DNA from 2 places in the Aliivibrio sp. S2TY2 genome. Region 2 is predicted to be linked to the other one. Evidence: riboswitches for the same ligand, from Rfam matches in the RefSeq annotation. Region 2 holds a riboswitch; the other holds the start of a gene.
The links. Region 2 has a riboswitch for cobalamin ahead of PVK63_RS17735 (TonB-dependent receptor domain-containing protein). Riboswitches for the same ligand answer to the same signal wherever they lie in the genome.

Region 1 (3,426 bases), on a different contig from region 2:
ATTGCCCTTTTGAACGGTTTTTAAAGCACTCATATGTTTTTGGATAAATAGCAGAATATTTTTTATCTGCATTTTCGCCAAACATAAATGCAAATTCTAATTCAGGTCTTTTATCATAAATCAGAAAATAATCATCGCTATTAATAAGCATATGGTGATTTTTTTGTTCTAATGAGAAAAGCTTTAAACCATCAAGTAGATGCTCTGCTAAATAATTGAGTATTACCACACCACGTTTTTTCCCATATTCATCAAATACAGGTGTTGCAAGGCGGATCATTGGTTTATAAGGTAGCTCAATTTCTCCGTGCTCAATGTTTAAATCAAGAATAGAGATATAAATTTCACCGTCATGTAATTTTAAGCTGTCTTTAAAATAGTATCGATTACATTTATTTTGCAGTTTGTCTTTAGGTACGATGGATGGTATGCCATTATTGTAATTGATACGTATGATTTCGTTACCCTCAAGGTCAAGGTAACGTAGCTGGTCATAAAGTCCTTTTCTAAGGCTTAAAGCAAGTGTATTTAACTCGGCAAGTTTAATGAGTTTTTTATCATGTTTATCATAAGCCTTATTGATTTCAATGAAGTCAGAAAGCAGCAGGAGATCTTTCCCTATGCTGTTAAGGGTCATTGCAATGTATTTTTTTTGAGCGGAAATTAGCGCACTTTGTTCTGTTTTTATTTGATTGATCTTTATTTCACTTTCTGAATACTTATAGAAATAAAAAATAGAAAATAAGAAAGAAAATAAACACAAAAATAAAACAATAAAGCGAGGCAAAAAAAATAGATTATTGGACTTATTAAATGTAATCACTTTATTCACTTAACTTAAAATTAATATGGGCACCATTTATGTAACAAACTCTTTTGTGAGAGTATTATTTATTGGTGTTATAAGTGGGGAACTTTATAGCATATGAATATTTCTATCAACGCTAAAAAAATAATAAATCTGAAGAAAAATTGACCTATATCGCTGTGGTGTTGGAAATTAAGATGTTATGTAACTAAGAGTGGCTACTTGTTGTTTTCCTGCTGACTTTTATCTCCATTGAATAACTAACAAGAAATTAATTCACTACCATTTGGCAACTTAAATTGCTTGTCGATAAACTCAAATCTACTTACTTTGGAGAGGGGTAATTAATACTGATGTATTCAGGTTCTTCAATCCCTGCTTCTTGATTTAACACACGGGTTAATACAAAGTAATAATTTGCTAATACATTGGCAAATCTAGGTAGTGTTTCTGGAATGTTCTTTGTGGTTAATTTATCCACTTGAACTAAAGCGCGCACTACTTTTTTACTTAAACTACGGCATTGATGAAGTTGAATAACAGGGCCAGTGCCACGAGGAAGAACAAAGCGCTTCGCATCGTCGTGAACTTGAGACTTAAAATGTAACATTTCAGATAGCAGGTTTTGAATATCGTCTTCAAAAATTCCGCATTTACCACGAATTGATCCATTTAAATTGAATATTTTTGGTTGTAAGCGCTCTAGGGACTCTCGAACTTCTTGATTTGATATTTGAGAAAGAGCGAGGCCAGTATAGGTACATAACTCGTCAGTTAAAATCTCAAAATCACACAGCGGACTGTCTTCAAAAATGAATGGGTAAGAGAGTTCACCGACATTACCAGATGCTTTAAGTGTCATAGTTACATTACTTATTAGTGGGTTATGAAGAAATATACTTTACCATGAGCTAAGAAAACATAGCGAGATAATCTGAGTTTAATAGATAGAATATATTATCGTAGCGACGTACAATGTCGACCACTTCGGAATACGGTGAGAATCCGTAACGGACGCGCCACTGTGAAAGTCTCAATGGGATTTGAGTCAGATACGAAGTGATTAATTTTATGCTCTATTGTTCAGAGCTATAATGTACGCGATTTACAGGAGTTGCCATGCGTTGGCTTGCGTTAAAATCATTTATTATTGCCTCTTCTTGTTTGTTTTCTTTTTCCTCAATGGCTGAGACTATTTATCCGTTAAGTGTGATTGATGGCTTAGGGAATTCTGTCGTTATTGAACAAGAGCCTAAAAAAATATCCTCAAAAACATTATTTACAGATGCAGTGTTACTCGAGTTAGTGGATGACAGTTCACTCTCAAGTTTGACTGATCTTGCTAATAATCCTAACTATTCTGCGGTAAAAGATATTCTTCCTAAATCAGTTCCTTTATTAGCGCTGAATGTAGAAATGATCATCGCGAATCGTCCTGACATTGTGTTTGCGGCCAATTGGAGTGACGCATCAAAATTAGCCATTATTGAAAATGCGGGCATTCCTGTTTATCGAATTCAAACACCTAAAACAATTGCAGAGATTAAAGCTGAGATCTTACGTGTTGGTGAGATAGTTAACAAAAGCGAAGCGGCTAAAGAAGTCGTTGCTAAAATGAAAGCGCGATTAACTCAAAATGTGATTAAGCCAAAACAAAGATTAATAGCGTTAGATTACAACCCTTGGGGAACCTCTAGTGGGCAAGACTCAACATGGGATGAAGTATTAGAACAAGCGAATTTGGATAATGCGATTGAAGGGTTAGTCAGTGATAAGTACGGCCAAGTACCTGTATCAAAAGAAATGGTCATTGTGCTTAATCCTGATGTCTTGTTTATTCCTGCATGGGTTTATGGTGATGAGAATGGCGCAGAGCAGTTCAAACAAGAAGTGATGTCTGATCCTTCTTTGCAATCAGTCAATGCCATTAAAGAAGGGCGTGTGTATCAAATGCCTCATGTATTAAGAAGTGTTTATAGTCAGTACATTATTGATGCTGTTCTTTTTGTTAATCATTCTGCGTATAAGAAACCTTAATGCCTTTTTATCGTTTAACTTCAGTTCAAATTATTATCTCAGTCAGTCTGTTTATTGGTCTGTTTTTGTCGTATCTCAGCCTTGGTGCGGTGCATATTCCAATTATCGATATTTTGTTGATGTTTAAGAGTTACTTGATGAATGGCAGCGAACTCGCCACAAAAGAATACCCATTAGCCTCTGCAATTGTCATGCACATTCGATTACCAAGAGCGTGCGCTGCTATTCTGGCTGGTGGTGCATTGGCGTTGGCGGGAGCTTGTACTCAGGGCTTATTTAAAAATCCATTAGCCAGTCCAGATGTGCTAGGTGTGAGCTCTGGCAGTAGTTTTGGGGCAGTCATCGCAATTGTATCTGGCTTCTCGTTTATGAACCCAATGTGGTTACCTATATTTACTACAGTAGGTGCACTAGCTGCATCGGCTTTTATTTATATATTGGCTTCACGTCACTCTTCTTCACAAATCTTATTCTTAATCCTAACGGGGTTAGCGTTATCGAGCTTGTTGGGTGGCGCTCGTATGGGCTTACTATTAATGGCTCAGCAATATGAAGTCAGCCAGTTTGTCTTTTGGGCAATG
Region 2 (3,426 bases):
CAGCACCTTTAATATCAGCATCAACATTAGCACTGTAACCTGCAAAATTTGGAGCGTCATAATAAACGATCAAATTATCTACGCGATTCTTATACAAGGATAAATTAACATCAACTAAACTATATGCTGCAGCTAAACTCACATCAATGTTTTTTGATTTTTCTGGTTCTAAATCAGGAGCTGTCGATAAATCATAAAATGATGGCGCTTTAAAGGCAGTATTATAAGCTGTGCTTACTTTGTAAATATCATTAATTTGATAGCTCGCACCAACTCCCCACGTTGTATATTCATCATACTTATCGTGCTTATCAAATCGAGTATTGGCTTCTAACTTTAATTGCTCTAGTTGATATTGAGTTCCAAAATATACGCCAGTTGACGTTCGACTTTCACCTTCATTAATAATCACCTTATTTGACCAATCAGTAATGTCAGCTTTCACTTTCGCATCAGTCCAATCAACACCTGCATTAACTAACCAGTCATCCGTTAGTTTGATTTGGTTAGCCCATTGCATATTTAACTGATCAATTTTTTGCTCCGAATCGAGCTCACCATTCTCATGATATTCTAATGTTTGATCATCTTGATAACTGATACTTAAATTTGATGAAACCGCATCTTTATGAAAAGATAATTTTGAAGAGTAAACTGTAGATTCTGATTCTGAGCGAGATTTTGTATTTGTATAATGGTTATATTCTGATGTGCTATTAAACCATCTAACACCAGTGAAAAGACTAACATAAGAGGAAAGCTGATGCTCATAGTTCAGCATAAACTGGCTGTTTTCAAAACCATGTTTATCGCCATCATTTTTTCCCGGTTGAGGGTTTACGTTATACCCTTCAGTCTGAGTGAATCCGGCAGCCATTTTTAAATGTCCATTTTCGCCTACTTGAGTGTTAGCAGCAAAGTTTCCTTCTTTATATTTATCGCTACCTGCACCAATGGTTGCTGATTTCGACTGATTGTCAGGAGAAGTTCGGGTGATGATATTAATCACCCCTCCAACTGCATCAGAGCCATACATTACCGCTCCAGAACCGCGAATGATTTCAATTCTTTCGACTTGATTTACAGGGATTTTATTAATGTTCATTCCGCTTTTAATAGAACTGTTCATTCTAAAGCCATCAATTAAAATCAATACATGATCAGAGTTAGTACCTCGCATAAAAATAGAGGCGTTTTGACCAATACCACCATTGCTTGCGACTTCAACCCCAGGTTGCAATCTTAAAATGTCCGTCATCGTTTTTGCTTGAATCTGAACAATTTCTTCTTTTGTGACTACACTCATTGGCGCAATAACATCTTTAGCTGACTGCTCAAATCGATTGGCAGTAACAACCATAGTCTCATCAGTTTCAGTTGTGGTGTTTTGAGCAAATACAGGGGAAGTATAGGCGTGAGAAAGCAGCGACACTATTGCAGTCGCAAGGGCAGTTTTTTTCATTTCCGTTGTTTCCTAAAATCGCGTTAAGTCCATATAGCAATACCTTATGTATCGCATATTGCTGGCAGGTCTTCGGACTTGAGAGCAGTTAACCTACAGTACTCACTTCCCATTCCCCTTCCCTACAGATAAAGAAAAATAACAGTGTGGATTAATATGTGTACCTTCGTTCTCTCTTACCGCTGCGCGTCAGTTCTGGATTCTCACCAGATTCCCTTTTCAGGCTATTATCGAATATAAAAATAGCGCACCAACATGGCCGAAATAGTAATGACGTACGCTATACTTGTCTAGGCTTAGCTAATGAGTATTCCCTCTTTTACTCAATTAGTTTCGATCAATCACACACAAATACTGGACAACAGATCTCTATCGCATAAAATCGGCGCTCTTATTTTGAGCAGCGTGAGGCAAGACAATGACCCAACCCGTCATGAACCCAGAAAATTATCAAGTACAATTAGATGAAAAAGCAGAAGCACTGTCTGCAATGTTTTCTGAATTTGACGTTCCTGAATTGGAAGTCTTTTCTTCTCCTGCTGAAAACTACCGTATGCGAGCAGAGTTTCGAGTTTGGCATGAAGATGACGAAATGTATTACGTTATGTTCAACCAAGAAACCAAAGAAAAATACCGTGTCGATTACTTTTTGCCAGCCAGTCGTATCATTAATGATTTAATGCCATTACTGACTGAAGCGGTAAAAGAAAGCAAAATTTTGCGTCATAAGATGTTTCAAGTAGACTTTTTATCCACTCTAAGCGGTGAAATCTTAGTTTCAATGCTTTATCACCGCCAATTAGATGATGCTTGGAAAGAAGAAGCAAAAGCACTAAAACAACGCTTAAATAATGAAGGTTTTAATCTGAATCTTATTGGTCGTGCTCGTAAAATGAAGATTGTACTGGACCAAGAGTTTGTTATTGAAAAACTAAAAGTTAACGACGATATTTTAACTTACAAGCAGGTTGAAAATAGCTTCACCCAACCAAACGGTATTGTTGCACAAAAAATGCTAGAGTGGGCGGTAGACTGTACTCAAAACAGCCAAGGTGATTTATTAGAACTTTACTGCGGTAATGGTAACTTCTCATTAGCTTTAGCTAAAAACTTTGATCGCGTTTTAGCGACTGAATTAGCAAAACCTTCAGTAGAGTCAGCACAATACAATATTGCAGCAAACAATATTGATAATGTTCAAATCATCCGTATGTCAGCAGAAGACTTTACCGATGCGATGGAAGGTAAACGTGAATTTAGACGCTTAAAAGATCAAAACGTAGATTTAAAAAGCTATAACTGCAATACCATTTTTGTCGATCCACCACGCTCAGGTATGGATGAAGGCACTTGTAAAATGGTTCAGGGTTATGAACGTATTATGTATATCTCTTGCAACCCTGAGACACTAAAAGAAAACTTAGAAATTTTAGGCAAAACACATAACATAACTCGCTTTGCTCTATTTGACCAATTCCCATATACACATCATATGGAAGCGGGTGTTTTCTTAGAACGAAAATAATAAATAGAAAAAAGGCTCAGAACACTACATTCTGAGCCTTTTCTTTTATTAACTAATTAAGCATCTACGGGATCATCTTTCTTTTTTAAAAAGCCCATTTTTACCGCAATCCAAAGTAATAAGCTTAATGCAACAAGAATAGAGAAGAAGTTACCTCCCATTTCTGGGTATTGCGCCTTCACAAAAGCAGAATGACCAAATAAACCGACAAAGAAACAAGCGACAGCAATCAACGAAGTATCTTCACTTTCAGGTTGACGTAAGTATTCTTGGTACAAGCCTTGAGCAGCTAAAACCAATGCTATGATTGGAAAAATTGAAAAAGCCACTTCTGTTACTGTAAATCCAACCCAAACAGCATTCAGAGAAAGACCAGTTATCACTGATAGCACTAATGTTTTTCGTTCATTTCTACTATTTTCATTTGTCATGCTTTATT

Region 1: it holds a riboswitch for cobalamin, as region 2 does, so the genes downstream of both, PVK63_RS10145 (ABC transporter substrate-binding protein) here and PVK63_RS17735 (TonB-dependent receptor domain-containing protein) in region 2, are expected to answer to the same signal.

The regions. Positions count from the first base shown of each region.
Region 1 covers NZ_JARACS010000005.1:115,205-118,630, forward strand. The annotation lists gene PVK63_RS10135 (sensor domain-containing diguanylate cyclase) at 1-823, opposite strand, end outside; gene PVK63_RS10140 (cobalamin adenosyltransferase) at 1,134-1,670, opposite strand; cobalamin riboswitch at 1,752-1,887, shown strand; gene PVK63_RS10145 (ABC transporter substrate-binding protein) at 1,928-2,845, shown strand; gene PVK63_RS10150 (FecCD family ABC transporter permease) at 2,845-3,426, shown strand, end outside.
Region 2 covers NZ_JARACS010000015.1:93,884-97,309, reverse strand. The annotation lists gene PVK63_RS17735 (TonB-dependent receptor domain-containing protein) at 1-1,462, opposite strand, end outside; cobalamin riboswitch at 1,509-1,732, opposite strand; gene trmA (tRNA (uridine(54)-C5)-methyltransferase TrmA) at 1,881-2,987, shown strand; gene PVK63_RS17725 (YijD family membrane protein) at 3,044-3,418, opposite strand.